DNA from 3 places in the Paenibacillus sp. WLX2291 genome. Region 3 is predicted to be linked to each of the others. Evidence: riboswitches for the same ligand, from Rfam matches in the RefSeq annotation. Region 3 holds a riboswitch; each other region holds the start of a gene.
What was found. A riboswitch is a leader RNA that binds a small molecule or an ion and turns the genes downstream of it on or off. The one in region 3 is predicted to bind thiamine pyrophosphate.
Positions count from the first base shown of each region.

Region 1: linked by a shared signal. The riboswitch ahead of thiM (hydroxyethylthiazole kinase) and the one ahead of ACDE64_RS13420 (thiamine phosphate synthase) in region 3 are both predicted to bind thiamine pyrophosphate.
Region 2: linked by a shared signal. The riboswitch ahead of ACDE64_RS01770 (ABC transporter substrate-binding protein) and the one ahead of ACDE64_RS13420 (thiamine phosphate synthase) in region 3 are both predicted to bind thiamine pyrophosphate.

Region 1 covers NZ_CP176755.1:4,660,691-4,667,703, forward strand. The annotation lists gene ACDE64_RS20010 (helix-turn-helix domain-containing protein) at 1-918, opposite strand, end outside; gene thiE (thiamine phosphate synthase) at 1,105-1,791, opposite strand; gene thiD (bifunctional hydroxymethylpyrimidine kinase/phosphomethylpyrimidine kinase) at 1,788-2,597, opposite strand; gene thiM (hydroxyethylthiazole kinase) at 2,619-3,452, opposite strand; TPP riboswitch at 3,590-3,691, opposite strand; gene ACDE64_RS20030 (alpha/beta hydrolase) at 3,790-4,620, opposite strand; gene ACDE64_RS20035 (DUF1129 family protein) at 5,103-5,771, shown strand; gene ACDE64_RS20040 (FecCD family ABC transporter permease) at 5,846-6,844, opposite strand; gene ACDE64_RS20045 (FecCD family ABC transporter permease) at 6,841-7,013, opposite strand, start outside.
Region 2 covers NZ_CP176755.1:420,683-427,695, reverse strand. The annotation lists gene ACDE64_RS01785 (hypothetical protein) at 1-1,299, opposite strand, end outside; gene ACDE64_RS01780 (Spo0E family sporulation regulatory protein-aspartic acid phosphatase) at 1,672-1,866, opposite strand; gene ACDE64_RS01775 (pyridoxamine 5'-phosphate oxidase family protein) at 2,264-2,680, opposite strand; TPP riboswitch at 3,069-3,177, shown strand; gene ACDE64_RS01770 (ABC transporter substrate-binding protein) at 3,268-4,341, shown strand; gene ACDE64_RS01765 (MTH1187 family thiamine-binding protein) at 4,461-4,754, shown strand; gene ACDE64_RS01760 (ABC transporter permease) at 4,751-5,533, shown strand; gene ACDE64_RS01755 (ABC transporter ATP-binding protein) at 5,653-6,444, shown strand; gene ACDE64_RS01750 (TatD family hydrolase) at 6,441-7,013, shown strand, end outside.
Region 3 covers NZ_CP176755.1:3,139,346-3,146,358, reverse strand. The annotation lists gene ACDE64_RS13440 (SAM-dependent methyltransferase) at 1-251, shown strand, start outside; gene ACDE64_RS13435 (DinB family protein) at 288-764, shown strand; gene ACDE64_RS13430 (serine/threonine protein kinase) at 994-2,496, shown strand; gene ACDE64_RS13425 (hypothetical protein) at 2,910-3,815, shown strand; TPP riboswitch at 4,021-4,128, shown strand; gene ACDE64_RS13420 (thiamine phosphate synthase) at 4,494-5,219, shown strand; gene thiO (glycine oxidase ThiO) at 5,209-6,387, shown strand; gene thiS (sulfur carrier protein ThiS) at 6,578-6,781, shown strand; gene ACDE64_RS13405 (thiazole synthase) at 6,783-7,013, shown strand, end outside.

The sequences.
Region 1 (7,013 bases), 1.5 Mb from region 3:
CTGCATCTGCACGATACTTTGAAAGTTATCAATCTCTTGCTCTGCCTGCGACCATTCCCCACTGCGGGTGAGCATAATAATGCGATTGTTCATAATGGCGCTTAGCGTATCGCTCTGCTGCTGTGTATGTACGAGATGCGCTTCCGCCATAGATAGGGCGGTTAACGCTTCCTGTGTCCACTCCATCGAAAAGCAATATCCGCTATACAGCACATACAAACCGGATAACCGATGAAACATGCGTTGTTGGTAGATATGTGAGGTGATCGTTTCAAAAGAAGCTTTGGCTTGTTCCAATTGCCGCGTATGTACATAAGCTTCAAGGCGAATCTGCTGTGCCGTCAACCATGTTTCGCTGCCATGTGCCAGCAATGGTAGCCACAATTCCAATTGGTGTAGCACATCATGATATTGCCCGAGCGAACGGAAGTGCTGGATTTTATAAAAAAGCAATGCTTGACGTAGCGGTGTCGGCAATTGAATATGATCTTGCCGTCCGAAGTGCTCCAGATATACGTTCAAATAGGACTGATGTACATACCGATACGCATCCTGATCGTTCAACTGCTGATAGTAGGTCGCCTTCATGAGTGCGGTTGTCAACTCCACAGTCAGCGCTGGATGCCGATCCGGCAGAACATTCACGCTCTGCTCCGAAATGGATGAAGCCTGTGCCGACAACATGTCCACAATTCGCTGTGCTTCTCGTAAAATATGCTCCTCAGTGTTGTCCGTCTGTGTAATATAGTCCGTCTCTACGCCAAGACGCTGTGCTACAGCTTGTGCCAGATCATCCGGTAGCGGATAACGCCCCGCCAAAATATTGGAAAAGTGCGCCTGTGTCACCAAGCCGTCAGTTAACTCCTTGCGGGACAATTGCTTCTTATCGCAGAGGTATTGTATTCGTTCTTTTAGCATACAGATTGCTCCTTCCGGCATCGCTTGCGTATGCTCTCCTGTGTGCATATGTTGATTCGATCTCTACATTGATGAACAGTTACTCTATATTTCAGTAGGATCATACGCAGCTCGTATACACACAGGAGATTTTCAATCCCATTATAGGCAAATGCACACAGCAACTCAAACGATGCGGAATAACCTTCAACCTAAGTGTTCCATGATCACTTTTTTCAAATGCTGTGCTGCGGTTGAAGGCTCGTCAGACGCAGCAATGGCGGAGATGACCGCGACACCATCGGCACCGTCGATTAATACCGGCGCAGCATTATGTTCGTGAATGCCGCCGATGCCGACCAGTGGGATAGTCAGTCCAGAGTGGCGTAATTGCTGGATAACTTCTGTGCCGCGTACTGGCTCTGCATCGTCTTTGGATGTGGTGGGATAGATCGGACCGATGCCCAGATAGTCTGCTCCCGCGGCGATGGCGCGGCTGGCTTCGACTAGTGAATGGGACGATACGCCGACAATTTTGTCAGGACCGAGGCGCTCACGTATCCATTCTGCCGGGGCGTCGTCCTGTCCGACATGCAGCCCATCCGCATCCAGCTCCAATGCCAGCTCCAGATCGTCATTCACGATAAACGGCACCTGATGCTTCCGGCAAATATCCTGCAAACGCCGTGCCAGCTTCACATATGCTGAGCCGTGCAGCGCTTGTATGCCCTTTTCCCGGTATTGAAATAGCGTAACGCCACCGGCAATCGCCTGCTCCAGTACCTGCTCTGGCGTATGCTTGCAATTCACACTGCCCATGACGAGATAAAGAGGCAAGCGTTCACGTATCCATTGTATGCGTGTTGTCGTACCGCTGGATGGTAGATGATTCATCGTACAGCACCCCTTTTTCGATAGGCAAAATGATTGGTCGGTCCGTGTACGGAGCCGATGCCCAATCCGTCTTCGATTGCTGCATGCACGAATGCTTTGGCGGTTTGTACTGCTTCCAGCAATCCGTTGCCTTTGGCTAATTCAGCGGTCATAGCTGCGGAATAGGTACAGCCCGTGCCATGCGTATGCGGAGTGTCTACACGCGGACGCTCTACATAATGAAATTGCGTACCGTCGAACAGTACATCGACTGCTTGCGCGGTGGATGTATCATGCCCGCCTTTGATAACGGCGGCACGAGCGCCCATCTGAACAAGTTGCCGCGCCGCCTGTTCGCGTTCGCTTAGTGTGCGGATGGTGTTACCCGTTAAGAGTTCCGCTTCCGGTACATTGGGCGTGATGACTGCCGCCAGCGGCAATAGCTCCTGAATGAGCGCTTGCATCGCCTGTTGTTGCAGCAGTACGGAACCGCCCTTTGCCACCATCACGGGATCGATTACCAGCTTGCTCCACTCATACTGTCGCACGGCTGCTGCCACTTCGCGAATAATGTCAGCGCTGAATAACATGCCGGTCTTCACCGCATCCGGCTGTAGATCGTCGCCGATGGAATGCAGCTGCGCGACCACACCTTGCTGCTCAACAGGATATACGCCCTGTACGCCGGCAGTATTTTGCGCGGTAACAGCGGTCACTACGGACATACCGTATACTCCTAGCTCCTGAAATGTTTTCAGATCTGCCTGAATGCCTGCACCGCCGCCGCTATCCGAGCCAGCAATCGTTAATGCCTGATGAATACGCATCGTATATTCTCTCCTTTCTGTTCAAGATAGATGATGATCTGGCTGATGAATGTCTGATTTCTGAGTCATACGCGCCCGCTGCTGTACTTGCTCCGGCGTAACCGTACCTAACATATTTAACAGCTCGATCTGAAAACTACCCGTTCCATGCTGCCCGGCACGTTCCGCCGCCAGCTCCGCAGCTACTCCGTAAAAGGTCAACGCCGCTACCGACGACTGCAACAATTGCGCCCGACTTCCATCCGTAACCGCAGCAAATGCAGACACAACCGAGCTAAGTAGACAACCTGCTCCTGTGACCTGTGTGAGCAGAGGATGACCGTTGGCGATGCCATACACTTGATCCCCATCTGTCACCAGATCCTCAGCACCTGTAATGACCACGATGCAGTGCAACTGGCGCGCCGCCCGAATTGCCAGTTGTACGCGGTCGCCATCTCCGCCGCCTGCATCGACGCCTTTGATCTGCCACGCTTCTCCAATGACGTTGGCAACTTCCGCCACATTGCCGCGCACAATATCGACGCGCACTTCTTCCGTAATTTGCTGAGCAGAAGCGGTGCGGTAGGGCGTCGCTCCGGCACCTACCGGATCGAATACTACCGGTACACCGGCATGATTCGCCGCTTTGCCTGCTAACAAAATCGACTGCACGACATACGGATCAAGCGTACCGATATTGAGCATGACGGCTCCTGCCATCGCTGCTACATCCTCTACTTCCTCATGTGCAAATGCCATAAATGGCGAGGCGCCCAGCGCCAGCAATCCATTCGCAGTAAAGTTCGTAACGACAACATTGGTAATATTGTGAACAAGCGGCTGACGCTCCCGTACCGTTCGCAAAAAAGACATTCTATTTCCTCCTTCAGATGGTTTACAATACAAACAAACGCAAAAAGACCCACCGTTCTCCCGTAGGAGACAGGTGGGTCGTATCCTTTCACTAGAAACCGCCATGTTATGATCACAATGGCTGTCTGTTGCATGAACGAATCGATGTTCCACTTCCCTCCGCTGGTATCATCCAGATCAGGTTCCAAGGGTCCGGAACAATATTCCGTCTCAGCCGTCAGGCTCCCCTAGTGAAATGCGTATAACCTATACAGTTTGATTGTGCCTATACTAGTTGTTGCATGTTTACCATATCACGCTCATGATCATTTGGCAAAAAAGGATCGGTGTACGATACTCAGATCATCCAGTGCTGCCACTGTGTCTGTGCCGCTTCGCGCTCGGCAAGCCATTGGCGCGTATGATCCAGCAGTTCGCGTCGATGCGGACCGGATGAGTACGTATGGTCTGCCTGAAAAATAATCTGCTTATCACAGCGACCTTCCGTCCGTGTCCAAAATTCCTTTTGGTATAGGAACGAATAGTCGACCGGAATCACATCGTCGCCTGTGCCATGCACGACCAGCACATCGCCAGTAAACCGGCGTGCTTCTTGGAACGGTTGGAAGTTGCCCAACGATTCAAAATAAGCCGGCGTGAACGTATAGCTCTGATGATCTGCTTCCCCTTGAATGACCGCCTGCTCATACGTTTCGCGACCGACGATTTTGACAATATCGTTAAATGGATGACCAACCGCCGACCAGAGCACCAAATGATTCACACGGCGATCCCGCACCGCAGTCAGCAGCGCTACCGCACCACCCAGACTGTGACCGAGCAACGTTACACGCGTTGGATCAATATCATTGCAGTTGACGACATAATCCAATACGGTACGCGTCTGCTCAACCATGGACTCAATGCCCTGTTGACCATATTGACCACCACTCTCACCGCAACCCGCATAGTCAAAACGAACAACCATGTATCCGTCTGCTGCCAGTTCGCGCGCACTGTTGACAAACAGGCGATCTGTACCGATCCGATTGCCGATAAACCCGTGGCAGATCACGACCAGCGGTGTTCGCCCTTTACCCTTGCCTTCCGACTTGTGCTCCTGCGCCGGGTAATGAATACTGGCTGCCAGATCTACATCATGATGACGAATCGTAATATTCCGTTCCATGGTAATTCCTCCTTGTCTGTATGGTTGCTGCATGAGGCATGGCTTCATCAGCGCTCCGATATCCATTTCCTCTATTGTTAGATCTGTCCATCTACATGTCAGCTACACAACGCAAAGTGCAAACCAAATGGACAATTTCATTTAAAATTAAATAATTCCGATATGTTTAGTAAGTTTTATTTATATTCCTATAATATCATTTTGCCGAGTGAATTGTCAATCTTGCGAAAGTGTGGCAAAATAGTGGTTTCCGGGTTGATCGGTACATGCGTGCAAGTACGATTGCAAGCGCTATATGTATCAGATGCAGAGCGCCCTGCGCATGGCATCATAACCTGCGACATATCCCGTGTATTCCGGGTAATAGTGAATATACATATCCTGCATATCAGGTATGATCCGCATGTTCGTCCGTAACATTCACTGTCAGACGACAGGCGGTTTAACTATCATAAAATCTAGCGAGAAATGGAGGAACAGCTATGAGTACAGTGCGTCATTTGGTCAAAGACATCAATGTGATCCGGGATCAGCTCAATACGGAAAATCTGAACTATTATGATGATGTGATCGTCTATGTTCGAGATGCCCGGATCGAGCGCCAGTCCGGCGAAGAATTGCTGCTGGAAATGGGACAGCATCTACTGGATGCACAGAAACGGAAGCAGAGCGCCTTACAGCTGTTCGGCAAAGACTCCGACACATATGCCACTCAGTTGATAGAGAATTTGCCGGAGCGCCGGCAACTCAGCAAACCGATGTATTATATTATGATCGTCTGGATCGCGCTTACGTGGGTATTTCTACTGCAAGCACTTGCCGGCTTTTTCAAAATCAACGTCAGCGGCACGGGTGTCGTCGGCGAGATCAGTCTATCGACGCTTGTACTGGTTGCCGCTGGTGCGATCGTGCTGGTGGAGCTGGTCACGCGTGTAGCGAATCAGCCAGTAGAAAAGAGCGATCTGGATCGTCCGCGTATGCAGATCAACGCTCGTTCTGTATTGACGTATGTGGTCATTCTGGTCGCTATTATCGTGGTCGGCAACTATCTGCGTAATGTGATGCCAGTCGTGATCATTTCGCCGTGGATTAGCCTTGTCCTGTGCATTATCGGTATTCTAGGTCAAAAGTTTATCTTTATGCGCCGCTAACGAATGATCCCTTCTATACTATGAATGATGAAAAGGCACGCTGTCGCTAGATTGTGACAGCGTGCCCTTTTTGATTATGCGCGTGCACGCGCAGGACGGAACTCGCGCCATAACAAATATAGAAAATACGGCGCTCCGATCGCCGCCGTTACTAGCCCTGCCGGAAATTCTACCGGTGGTGCCAGAATACGCCCGATCATATCGGCAAGCAGCACAAGCGCTGCACCGACTAGTGCTGTAACCGGAATCAATATGCGGTGTCCCCGGCTGACTAGTCGCCTTGCCATATGTGGACTGACCAGACCAGCGAATCCGATCATGCCCGCCGCTGCGACCGAACCGCCAGCCAGCGCAATTGCGAATCCGAACAACAATAATCGCACCGGCTCCAAACGCAAACCAAGCCCGCGCGACGTCTCATCCCCTAGCGCCAGTATATCCAGCCGCCGCGCCAGTACCCATGTTACTGGCAACGCTAGCCCGATAATAGGTAGCGACTGTATCACCTGATCCCAAGTGCGCCCCCATAGCGATCCATTTAACCATAACAGCACGGTACTAGCATTCGCCGCAAACCGAGTCACGAGCAGTTGAACAAGTGTACTGCCGCACGCGCTAACCGCAATGCCGACTAACGCCAATCGTACGGGATCAATACCACCGCTATACGACAATCCGTACACTAACATTCCACCGACGAACCCACCAATGAGCGCCGCCAGTGGTGTCACCCATACAGGCTGACCGGGCGGCAATATTAGCACAGTCAGCACCGCACCTAGCGAAGCTCCGGCAGAGATGCCGAGCGTATCCGGTGCTGCAAGCGGATTGCGTAGTAACGCCTGTGTGATCAAGCCCGATACTGCCAATCCGCTGCCAACCAGAATCGCGACGACAATTCGTGGCAAACGGTAATGCAGCACAATATACCTTTGATCCGAATCGCTTCGCCCTGTCAAAGCTTGCAGTATATCCAGCCAGCCGATTGATACCGCCCCTACCTTGATACTCAGCAGACTTAGTAGCAGAACGAGCAGCGACAACATCGTCAATACCATCACATTACGCTTCATGCCTGCCTCCTGCTCTGGCGCCGTGCCAAATAAACAAAATACGGTGCTCCGATCAACGCGGTCACGATACCAACCGGTGTTTCCGCCGGAAAATTCACAAAGCGCGAGCACACATCTGCCATCGTTAACAGAATGGCGCCAAGCAATGCACTAAGCGGCAATAGACGGC
Region 2 (7,013 bases), 2.7 Mb from region 3:
GTGAGCGGTAGCATGATGCATCTGCCCGTTTGTATTATGACTCCCTGTTAGACCGCCGATCATCAGCTGCGGTGATAGCCAGGCCGTAGCGGTACACACATGCCGATTATGCCCTGGCAGATCACGTTCGCACAACTCCTTGAACTGACGAACCACAAACCGCTCGCCTTGCTGCTCTCTCAGCTGCTGTAACGCTGCTTCTGGTACATCTACACCAACTAGCGCAATAAGCAGATCATGGCTTGTTTCGCAGTTTATGCTTGTGAGATGACGCTTTGATTCGCCCAGCGCCAGATAGAGCAGCACACCAATGGAACTGTGACTAGTGATCTCATTCTCGTAGCTACGTGCAAACGGTCCGCATATATTTTCCATAGCAGGGCTGTAAAATGCAGAGATATCTTCCCACAATCCGTGTTCCAGCTGTAACCCAATATTGCGAAACGATACCGAACGTCCATACACTCGCCACATGCCTAGCACCGTCAGATCGACCCCATAATACGTACTGGAATTGAATTCGGCAAAGGAATGCAGCTCCCTATAATCGTCCAGCAGCGCCATTGCTCCACGCTCTGCATGCTGAATCCAGTCTCTCTGTTCATACCGATGCCCATAATAATGCGCGATAAACAGATGCATCAATTCAATATTCGTATTCGTCGGAATGGATTGCGATACATACCGCTTCAGCGATGTGGATACCGCACGCTGCATCGCCTCATCCATCCGTGCCACCTGTTCGATCGACAACCGATCTTCAAAATGCTCCAAAATCACCGCAAACGTACAGGCAATAAACTCGCGCCAATTTGGATCAAAGCTCTCCCATACCCGCGGAAATACTTCATCCGCCGCTCGCCAAAATTGCTCCTTATACTGTGTCTGCTCCTCCAGCTGTGCATACTGCGCAAACCGACGATACACTTCTGCCAGCGCGTCCTGCTGCGCATATCCATATCCCGGCGAAAAGGTTCCCCAAGCTGTATGCCCGGATGGTGGAGCTTGCTGCTCTGGCGATGCACGGAATGTCCCTTCATAGATCTCGCCTTGCTGCGTCAGCTGCATCTCCAGCACACGATCAATGATGCCGCTCGCCATCTGTACATCTTTCAGACTACCGCGCAGCAGCAGTCCAAGCGCATAATGAGCGCTTTCCCGTGTATCGTGCTGCCCCTCTTCATCCCATATCATGCTCTCCTGCTCGTCGTATCGTGTATCCAGCTGTTCCATCGCTTGCTTCATCAAAAACATCTTGTCCGGCGATAAGGAACTCGCAATAGTGCTCCACTTTGTCATAGTAAAGATCATCCTTTCGCAACGTATAGTATATAGTAGCTTCTGGTGACTGGGACTAGCTTGTAAATGGCTACATTGCACTAGCCTGATTGTTTCAGTGCGACAGATCGCTGTTTCTGCATCTGCTTACAGACTTGGCGATGCCGTTATGTATTCCAAAGTATGGTGCTGTCTCTGCCATCCGGCAATAAACTTGTTTTCGTTCATAAACCGAATGTCCTATCGCGGACTGTCGCGTCGTCTACAATCCTATTCGTTGTAAGCCTTTGAGCAACTTGCTGCATGTCATACAAAAAACGCCGCATCGGCAGGATCACCTACCAATCGGCGTTTTGTCACACTGTCCTACTACCGGGAATCCCGATAACAAGATCAGCAATTTTCATTTAATTTATGAGCTGGCTCCCGGCGTTTGCGATGCTTGTACTGCAAATACGAATCCAGAATACGATCCAGCTGTTCTGACTGATCAATCACCCGGTGATCCCGAATGCCATGTTCGGCTGCCATCTGGTTCAGAATGCGGCGCTCCTGCTCGATTTGCTGTTCAATCTTTTCCAGGTCCAAGGAAAACACCTCCCGTAAAATACCCCTTCCAACGTGCATGCTCTGTCTGATTACGGGCATATTTTCCATCACCATATCCCGCGATTGTATGGTTTGATCTGCGAAAGAATGCTGCTTCATCTATATGTCTTAGTTGTTTACATTAAATTGTTGGTATTATATTGGTTATACCTTACTTTCATGTGACGTTTCAAGTTCCTACAGTACCTATTTTATCCTTATTTTGGAAACAAAAAATGACAAAAAATCCGGTTTGGAATTTTGTATTTCGGGATAGAAATTTACAAAATTCGTCACCGGATTTTACGAATGCCTACTATGACAAGGATTTACCTGTGTAACAAAATACGACAGCAAGGCTGATCGTATCTCTTAGGTGTAACCGCAACCGGCAGGATTAGCCCTGCCAGGTTTGCTTATTGCCGTCCTGATCGGTATATTCGATTGTTTGTGGTTTGATATCCAGTACGACATAATCGGGATCATCCGGTCCAGAGAACCATTGCTTGAAATCGTCTTTCCAGACGCGCTGCTTCAGCTCGGCATCATCAGACACCGTTGCCGTTGCCTGTACTTCAACCACTTCGTTATTGCCGCCTTTTTCGTAACCTAGCAGCAGATAGCAGTTCGGGTTTTGTTCCAATTCTTCAACTTTATGCGTTTTGCGATCCGTTGCCAGATGGATGTTCAATCCTTCATTGTAGAGCGCCATATAACGAACTTTCGGCTTGTTATTCTCTACTGTACCAAATGCACAAAATGGATTGTCAGACAGGGCTTTGATGATTGCTTGTTCTTCGATGGATGTACTCATGATCAAGCTCCTTTCGCAAGTGGGAAGATAAGGTATTGGTTGTTCCAGATTCTGCTTCTATCATGGACATGTATCCTGATCACTCAGTTGTATTCGTCCTATGACAACGGATATACATACGTATGATCCGTTAATGGTATAAAAAATACTTCATTGCATACATACCCGATGCGGCTGGCAGTGAACCTGTTACAGCTTGTTTTGGGACGGTTCGGTGCGAATGTATCGCCTGCTTGCTGTTGTATTAGCATCCGTTTACTATGAACATCCGCTTTCTCATTCCAACGGTTCAGCCCGCGGTTCAGCTGTATGTTTCGACGATACGCTCGCGGCTGACCTGCTGGACAGTTATGCCCTGCTCGTCTATAATTACAGCTAGAAAAAGCGCATATCTGTCTAGGGGAGCTGGGAAGCCGGCTGAGAGTGTATTCCAACAATACTGACCCTTATACCTGATCTGGATAATGCCAGCGTAGGAAGTGAAGCATGCCATGTATGTCTACTCATATATGCACCTATGTCGTCCCTGTCCGGGGCGCTTTTTTTATATAACAAGCACGATATTCAGAGGGGAGTCTTACCGAAACATGAATACATTACGCAACAAAACAGGTGTGCTGATTCTGCTGTCTCTGGTGCTACTGATAACTGCCTGCGGACAACGCAGTAGTGATAGTCAGAACAGCACTGGCAGCACTGACAACGGAACTGCATTACAAGATGTGCAGGTCGTGCTGGATTGGACGCCGAATACGAATCATACCGGTCTGTATGTAGCTCAAGAGATGGGATATTACAAGGAAGCTGGTCTGAATGTGAAGATCATTCAGCCCGGTCAAGGCGGCGCAGATACGATGGTCGCTTCCGGTCAGGTGCCGTTTGGCATTAGCTATCAGGAGAGCGTGACGCAGGCGCGTGTACAGGATGTGCCGCTCGTCTCACTGGCAGCAGTCATTCAGCATAATACGTCCGGCTTTGCCGCTCCGGTAGATCGCGGCATCAAGTCGCCGAAGGATATGGAAGGCAAGTCATACGGCGCATGGGGTTCACCGGTCGAAGAAGCCGTCATGAAGTCGATCATGGACACAGACGGCGGTGATGTTAGCAAGGTGAAGAGTGTGAATATCGGCGATGCAGACTATTTTACAGCTGTCAAAAAAGGCATTGATTTCGCGTGGATCTTCTACGGCTGGACGGGAATCGAAGCCGAGCTGCGCGGCGAACCGCTCGATATGCTGTACGTCAAAGACTACTCACCAAATCTCGACTATTACACACCGGTTATCGTAACGAACGAGAATGAGATCAAAAACGATCCCAAACTGGTGAAGGCATTCATGTCTGCCACAGCCAAAGGCTATGCATATGCCATCGCCAATCCCGACAAAGCTGCTGATATTCTAATCAAAGCCGTTCCCGATCTCGATCCCGAACTGGTCAAAGCAAGCCAGAAGTGGTTATCGCCGCGCTATCAGGATGACGCTGCTCAGTGGGGTCTGCAAAAAGAATCCGTCTGGGCAGGTTACGCCGACTGGATGTACAAACAGAAGCTATTGGAGCAGCCGCTAGATGCAAGCAAGGCGTTTACTAATGACTTCTTGCCGTCCGCTTCGGCAACGACCCAAGACACTACGACCACAACAGATACTACAGCAAAATAAATAGTCATTTCCGTATACAAGCATCATTTGCATATACAGGTATTGCAAGTTTGCCATACCATATCGTCGTATAACAGGTTTCATCATCTCTCATCTTTGTATTCAAGGAGGCAGATTCCATGTCCAAGACACTACTCAGCATTCAGGTCATTCCCAAAACACAGCCCGGCGAGGATTCTTACGATTACGTCGATGCCGCGATTGAAGTCATTCAGTCCTCTGGCGTTCCCTACGAAGTACATCCGCTGGAAACGACGATGGAAGGCGAATTGGAGGAGCTGCTGGATATCGTGCGCCGTATGCATGAAGCACTGGTCGCCAAAGGAAGTCCCAGCATCATTTCCCAGATCAAAATCGCCCATAATCCCACCGGCATCAGCATGAACGGTCTAACGGAGAAATACCGAGCATGACGGTACGTGAATGGTGGAAAGGCATATGGCCGCCCTCAGGGGCGGTCGTTTTGTTACTGTTGCTCTGGCAGGCGGCGACGTCGCTGTTCGGAATTGAGGATTGGATTCTACCCGCTCCGCTGCAAATTGCGCATGAAGCGTCCAGCAGCTATGAACGGCTGCTTGGGCATACGTGGGCGACGCTCAAGCTGACACTGTCCGGCTTTGCGATCGGTACGGCAACCGGGCTGATCGTGGCAGGTGTGCTGCATTATGTTCCCTTTCTCCGGCGTGCCCTATATCCGCTGCTCATTCTTAGTCAAAATATTCCGATTATTGCGCTCGGGCCGCTACTCATTATCTGGTTTGGCTTTGGCATATTATCCAAGCTGATCGTCATCGTGCTAGTCTGCTTTTTCCCGATTACGGTTGCCGCACTCGGTGGATTAGCCGGTACAGATCGCACCATGCTAAACTATATGCAAATGATCGGTGCTTCTCGCAGTCAGATCTTCTGGAAGCTGGAATTGCCGTACAGTTTGCCTGCCGTCTTTTCTGGATTGCGCATCGCCGCGACGTATAGCATTATGGGTGCTATTATCGCGGAATGGATTAGCAGTGATCAAGGGCTGGGCTATTATATGCTGCTGCAAAAGTCCGCCTTCCGTACGGATCGGATGTTTGTGGCGATCATGATTGTGGTGCTGCTCAGTCTGCTCATGTTCTCCATCATTGTATGGCTGGAGAGATGGTGCATTCGCTGGCAATCATCACAGCAACAAGGGAGGGACAAAGCTTGAATCGTGACAATACACACCATAATGGCAAACTCCATGTTACCGGTCTGAATGCTGACAATGAATTAGCAGGTATAGGCGGACTCACTACAACAACGGATGCGGACTCATTCGGAGTCCAGATGAACGGTCAATCTACAGCCAATCCTGCTTTTCTGGAGCTTCAATGGATTAGCAAGTCGTTCGGCAAAGGTGCAAGTCGCTTGCATGTACTGGATAATATCTCCATATCCGTACAGCAAGGCGAATTTGTTTCCATTATCGGTCCGTCCGGTTCTGGCAAAAGTACCTTGCTGCAAATGATCGGCGGTGTGATGCTACCGGACAGCGGCGACATTGTGTTGGATGGGCAATCCATCACTGGACAGCGTGGCAAGGCAGGCTATATGCCACAGCAACCTGCCTTGCTGCCATGGCGGAATATCGAGGACAACGTCATGATGGCACGCGAGATTGCCGGGATGCCGCGCCGTGAATCGCTGGAGCAGGCACGTCGCTGGCTAGAGCGCGCTGGATTAGGTGAGTTCTGTACTGCCTATCCGCATACGCTGTCTGGCGGTATGCAGCAGCGTGCTGCCTTTGTCCGTGCTCTGCTTGGTCCGCAGTCGCTACTCTGTCTCGATGAGCCATTCAGCGCGCTGGATGCCTTCACACGTAGCGAAATGCAGTCTTGGCTGCTCAGCATCTGGGAAGAGACGCGGCGGTCGGTCGTATTCATTACGCATCATATTGAAGAGGCATTACTGCTATCTGATACGATCTACGTGCTGTCTGCGCGCCCGGCGCATGTATTGGAAAAGATCAGTATTCCGTTTGCCCGTCCGCGGCGTGAAGAACTGGTGGACACACCGGAGTTTGTGGCATTGCGACGCAGGTTGACCAATCTGCTGCGCGCGGAGGTGAGTACGATATGAAGTTGATCGATACGCATATTCATCTAGATCAATATAGCGATACACATATTCGCACGATCATTCGGCAGCTGCCGCTTGCTGGGGTAGAGCAATTGATCGCTGTGTCCATGAACCGAGAATCCTGTCTGCGCACTGAAAAGCTGGCACGGCAGTATCCCGGTATTGTCAAACCAGCTTATGGTTATCATCCAGAACAGCCGCTACCTCAGCAGTATCAGACCAAGTTATTGCTGGAATGGATGGAGGCGCGGATCGACGAGACGATAGCGATTGGTGAGATCGGGCTACCGTATTACCGACGTCAGGAAATGGCTGCCACGGGTTCAGCACTAGATGAGCAAGGTTATATTGATTTGCTGGATCAGTATTTGCAACTTGGGCGGCTGCATGACAAGCCGGTCATCCTGCATGCCGTATACGAAGATGCCGATACCGTCTGCGACCTGCTGCAAGCGCATGGGATCGAGCGCGCACATTTTCACTGGTTCAAAGGTTCATCGCAGAGTATTCAGCGAATGGCGGAACGTGGGTATTCTATTTCGTTTACACCGGATATACTCTATGAATCG
Region 3 (7,013 bases):
GCGAATTTGATCTGCTCGTATGTGATATGAGCTGGAGTCCGAAACTGACTGCACGTCTGGTGATCGACTTGCTGGATGCGGTATCACCCGGCGGCACTGTTATTGTGACCGTTAAGTTGATGCACAAAAAGCCGCTTGCCGTCATTCGTGAAGTCATTCAATCGTTCGAAGATGCGCGACTGCAAGTACAGCGTGCCAAGCAATTGTTTCACAACCGTGATGAAATTACGCTGTATATGGTAAAATATTAATATGTAGTTGCTGTATATCTTCCAAGAAGGATGTGCATGATGCAAAATACTATTTATCGTTATTGGCCGGATATGGAACGCTTTGTTGAATCCATTCGCAATATTCCTGAAACGGAGCTGGATTATAAACCGGCGCCAGAAGCATGGAGTATTCGTGAAATTGTCGTTCATCTGTTTGATGTGGAAATTGTATTGCAGCATCGCTTGAAGTTGATTTTGTGTGAAGCAGAGCCGCCGACACTGGTTGCCTTTGATCAGGATCGTTGGGCGCAGCGTTTGAATTATGCTGGTTTGGATCTGGAGCATCATTTGCAAGCATTGCTGGCGATGCGACGTGCTTTTGTACCCGTACTGGAAACGATTAGCGAAGAAGATCAGCATCGCATCGGCATTCATACGACCGACGGTGAGATTACGGCGCGTATGGTCGTTGATAAGCTGTGTGTGACGCATCTGGAGTCGCATGTCAAACAAGTGCAGCGTAATCGCGATGCCTTTGCATCAGCCAAGTAATTGTCATCTGTCTTTACATTGCTCGCAACATCATTTATAATTCAAGTACATTGAATATGCAGCGGACAGGGAAAGCATCCCGTTTGAGTGAATGCCATTATGGCGTTTATTCGGCGGGATGCTTTTCTTTTTTATACCCGCTTGAACGGATCATTCACTGGTCGCTGCCATAACGATAAGGAACTGTAATGGGGCATTGTGATACCGTTACAGGGGAGGAGATACGGTGATGGTTTTCCCAACACGATTGCAGCAAGGGACGATAGTGGAGCAACGGTATCATATTGAACGACAGATTGGCAGTGGCGGGATGAGTCATGTATATTTGGCACATGATCTGAAGCTGCCGGGCAAACAATGGGCGATTAAGGAGACGGTATCGTTACCGTCCAAATACCGTGAAGCTGCTGCTGAAGCGCGCATGTTGACAACACTGGTACATCCATGTCTGCCGCGTATCGTCGATTATATTCAAAATGATCCAGATGGTTACACCTATCTTGTAATGGACTATATCGATGGAGATACGTTGGAACATAAATTTCAAATGGAGCCGCATACAGTGGATGGCGATTTTATTATGCGGTGCGGAGATCAGCTACTCAGTGTGCTGGAATATCTACATCAGCACAATCCGCCGATCGTATTCCGCGATATGAAGCCATCGAATGTGATGATTACATCTCAGGGTGAAATTCGGTTGATTGATTTTGGCATTGCTCGTACGTTTAAGCCAGACGAGAATCAAGATACAGTCAAGTTAGGAACGGTAGGTTTTGCCGCTCCAGAACAATACGGCAGTGGACAGACGGATCATCGTTCTGATCTGTATGGATTGGGAGCATTGCTGTTGTATCTATGTACTGCGGGTCAATATAGTGAATGGAAAAGTGAGGTGGAATCATCTATCCGTAACGATGTAAAGCCTGCTTTTATACAGATGCTACGTCGTTTATTACAATATAGCCCTGCCAATCGTTTTCAATCGGCAAGCGAAGCGAGAACTGCGCTAAATCTAGCAATCGGGCATTCTGCTGCTCAAGCCGGAAGTGATCATCCTTCGACTATGCTGAAATGGAACAAAACAACACAGGTGATTGCTTTGATTGGGGCGACACCGGGAACAGGTACAACTCATACAGCAGTTAGCATCGCTCACTACCTTGCCCGGCTTGGGCACAAAGTCGCACTGGTCGAAATGAATAGTTACCCGGGTGCATTTGCCCGTATCCAGCAGGTAGCATTACAAGGAATGACCGATCAGGAAAGGCTGCGCGAGTCGCGAAGATTTGAACTGGAAGGGGTCGATTACTGGCGCGAAGCAGCACGAGCGGAAGTTGTTTCACTCCTCAGCGGCAGTTATCATTTTTTGATACTGGATCTTGGTGGATATCGGCGCAATGATCGACTGGAGGAGTTTTTACGCGCTGATTTGCCGCTTGTTGTTGGCTCTGGGGCGGAATGGCGGTATCAGGATATACTGAATATGGTTCATGATTTGAGGCGTTATTCGCAGGAGAAATGGCAATATTGTTTACCACTGGCACAAGAGGAAGCGGTGCAACGGCTGCAACGTGAATTGGGGAGTGACCATGTGTATGGGTTGCCAGCTCAGCCTGATCCGTTTGATCGACAGCAGGATATGGACGAATTGCTTACCCTTCTTTTGCGCAATTATTTGCCCGCCATCCCGCGAAAGAAGCGCTTTCGATTCCATCTTTCCCTGTTTTAAATTTGATATTCAACAATTAGAATGCAAAAAGTCTCAGACGTAGATTCACTGGACAGGGTACATAAGATCATTCCATACTCGGCCTTTTATCACTTTGAAGCAATAGTAATATATTATAAGCTGTACTAAACGGCTATCTGCGAACTCATCCACATCTATTCACTCTCTATTCGTAGCAAACATCATACCACATACGGGCCATCTGCAAACATTGTACAGACATCAATACAGGCTGCGATAAAGGTTGCAATGATTCATCACTTTTTACAGAAAATATTTGCACCAATGATCATTATCGATTGCAATCTGATGTGCTATCAATTCTGTTGCCTGTATACACAAACGCACAAACAGGATCATAAACCGACTGCTTATGATCCCACGGATAGCCAGGGAGATAAGGAGGAGTGAATATGACGACGGTTATGTTTTGGAGTCCGGATAACGGACAGGGTAAAACGTCTGCGCATACAGTTATTACTGCGATTACAGCTGCATTGCAATACAGGGCACGTCTGCTTCTCTGCCATAATGATGAACGTGGACATGGTGTAGAATATGGAATTACAGCGGATTTGAGCGAGCCAGTGGCAGACATCTGGAAGAACGGGCCTGGCATTGATCGTCTGCATTATTTGCAGCAGTCAGGTATTCTGAATGCAGGCAATGTGACCGATTATATGGTGCCGCTAGTACGTGATCGGCTTCATTTACTGGCAGGAACACAACATGCTCACAACGAAGCAAACCGCAATCCTGTATTTTGGAACAATCTATTTCAGGCGGCAAGTCATCATTATGACTTGGTGTTAATGGATGCAGGTTGTGGCGAAGACAAGCTGCCATTGCTTGAATTGGCAGACCTCGTAGTTGTGAATCTGGGACAAAACCGCGAGTCCTTGCACAACTTTTTTGCCAACCCATTATATGCGGATTGGGAATGGAGTTCTTCATGGATGCCGGTAATCGGAGCATATCAACCGAAAGGCAAACTGACAGAAACCGAAATCAGTCGTCGTTTTGGGTTGCAGCGCCAGTTATACACACTGAATCATTGCCAGCCTTTACAGGATGCATGGAATGTACAACGCCTGCTGTCTTTTATGCGAAATCGGCTTGTTCTCGATTGGCCAGAGCAACAATTGGGTCAATTTTTCAGACAATCGTTTTTGCTGACATCGGGTATTCTCGAACAGCTTGAGCAACAGGAAAATGCAGCTTTGCCACAGCAAGCCGTACTGGCGGGTGAACGGTCTAGCATTCATCGGATTCGTCATCTGGCATTGAAAATGCCATCGCTTGTATATTCTCCCGTTTGATTGTAAACAGATCGACTTCCTGAACCTGCTAAGCTTAATCATGTAACAGATGGTAAATAATAAATTGTAACTAGCAGATTATAAAGTGCACCCAGGGTGCATTTACATAAACAGCGATAAACCTGTATATGAAAATAGCAGCTTCATTTGCTTTATTGATACAGGTTTGCTAAGATGAGAATGTTTCAAACGACAACAGCATATCCATATGCACTAGGGGAGCCTTTATAGGCTGAGATGACAGCATACTGCTGACGAACCCTTTGGACCTGATCTGGATCATACCAGCGTAGGGAAGTGGAAGAGCATATCCGATATGAGGAAATGAAGACGTATTCCGGGTTTTAAATAGCATCTAATGTTGTATCAGCATGATCGGTTATATTCTATTACATGATAGTTACTATGGGATGGATCGCGATCAGGCAATATAATACGGTAAATGATGTGAATATAATAGTTAACCGGAATAGATTATGATCATCTTCAACCTCATGAATCTGCCTTTGCTCTGGGTAGCAGAAGGATCACTGATTTGCAGGTGAATCCGAGTGCAAACCCTGTTTATTTCATAACGATAAAATAAACAGCCACTTTCCAATTGGAAGGTGGCTGTTTTGCGTATATTGGTATCTGCAAGGCAGTTATACAAACGAAGCATACAAAGAAGGTGATCCAATGGAACTGCATGTAGTGACTCCCGGTACGCTAACGCAACAAGGTGTGATAGACATTAGTGTACGTATTCATCCTTACGTGACAGCAATCCATATTCGTGAAAAAAGCTGGACAGAGCAACAAATCATACAGACCGTTCAGCAGATGTTGCTGCGAGATATACCTGCTTTTTTGATTGTCATTAATAATCATCCGCAATTGGCGCTGGAATTAGGGGTTGGAGGTGTACATTTACCAGAATTTGCAGCTATGTATACCGCCAGTGATTGCATTGAGTCAGACAACAAATCTTCGACCAAATCCAATCACAACATTGCTCAATCATCTTCATTAACGATCAGTCGTTCCGTTCATAGTGTTGAACGTGCATGGGAAGCAGAACAGGAAGGCTGTCATTATGCAATATTCGGACATATTTACGCTACCCAGTCCAAGCACGGAGTCGAACCGCGCGGAGTAGAGCAACTGGCAAAAGTCTGTTCAGCAACAAATATGCCTATAATCGCAATTGGCGGCATACAGCCACATCATTGTGCAGAATTACATGCTGCTGGTGCGGCTGGCATAGCGGTGATGTCTTCCATATTCACTGCCAGTTCTCCGCTGCAAGCAGTCCAACAATATGCAGATGCTATACAACAGACTGGTTCTGCGCAACAAGCAGTTTACAACAAACGTCCACGAGAGATGAACGGGACAACAGGGAGTGGCATTCATGAGACATGAAGGACAGTACGATGTGATTGTCGTTGGCGCGGGCGCAATTGGAGCAGCGATTGCACTGGAATGTCAGAGCCGTGGAGCAAACGTCGCGATAGTAGAAAAACAACGACCAGCAGCAGGAGCTTCCGGTGCAGCAGGTGGAATGTTGGCTGCATCGTCTGAGCATTTTGTGCATCAGGATTTGCAGCGACTCGCATTACGCAGTCGTTCATTGTATCCGGCGCTTGCGCAGCGTTTGTATAACTGCACTGGAATCGACATTGGTTTGCGCAAGGAAGGATTTCTTTTACCAATTGAAGATACTGCCAACACTATAAATGTTGCTGCCTCTATAGGGAATGCTGCCGATACTAGCCCGCAGCAAGGGTTGGAATGGTGGAATGCTATACGATTGGCAGATGTTGAGCCGTATATACGGGCAGAGCAAGGTATGATGTACAACCCGGATGAGTTGCAGCTAATTCCTAAGCTACTTACCGAAGCATTGGTAGGTGCAGCCATTCATGGCGGGGCAGATGTTTATCGAAATTATGATGTGAACCGTCTGTTGCGAGAAACGGGAGGTAATGGTGCCGTTTGCGGTGTAGTGACCGATGATTCGATACTACGCAGTGAGCATGTAGTACTTGCTTCTGGGTTGGGTACATCAAGGCTGTTGATGGCTGAACACTGGCAATTGCCATTTGTTCCGGTTAAAGGAGAACTCATCGAACTTCAGACACCTGTACCGTGGCTGCATCACACGATCTATGGCGAGCAGATATATTTGATTCCCAAGCATGATCACAAAATTTGGGTAGGAGCAACAAGCAAACCGGGACAGCATGACACTACCTTTACAGCAGGAGCAGTGATGGAATTATTGCTAAAAGGTCAGCGCCATTTACCGCGCCTTGGCGAAGCTGAGCTGCTGCGCTGCTGGGCTGGTGTACGACCCGGAACACCGGATGAATTGCCGTATCTCGGTGCAGTACCGCAGCTGCCCGGATTATGGATTGCCTCTGGACATTATCGCAATGGGATTTTGTTGGCAGCTGGTACAGCCAAATGGATCGCAGATGCGATAGCCGGACGTGGGAATGCAGCCATTCCAAACTGCTTTCACCCCGAGCGCGCCTTGCGTTTCATGCATTCTGTAGATGCTGCCTCTGTTCATGTCTCCACCTCTTGATGCTAGCTCTTATCTGCATCAAGAAGTAAGAAGTCAACAATGATCAATCCTATAAAAAGAAAGTTTCAATTAGCAAACTCATCTCAGGTAATTTAGTACAGAGTACAGAGTACAGAGTACAGAGTACAGAGTACAGAGTACAGAGTACAGAGTACAGAATAAAACAGTCGCAAACGAAAGGAAAATTACTATGCAGTTGATTATCAACGGCAGTACACGTACATTTCCCGATGCGCCCGAAACGGTACAGCAATTGCTGAATATTCTTCAATTGCAGGGCAAAATGGTTATCGTCGAGCATAACGAACAGATTTTGCAAAAACAGGATCACGGACAAGCCCAGTTAGAAGCAGGCGACAAGTTAGAGATTGTACATTTTGTAGGAGGTGGCTAATATGTTGAATATTGGACAACATCAATTCTCATCACGTTTATTACTTGGTACAGGTAAATTCAGTGATCTGGATACACAGGCGCAAGCTGTGAAGGTTTCAGGAACAGAGGTGTTGACTTTCGCTGTTCGGCGCTTAAATCTGGATCAGCCAGATGAGCCTAATTTTCTGGAGCAATTGGATCTGACGAAGTATAAGCTGTTGCCCAATACGGCAGGCGCGCACACAGCGGAA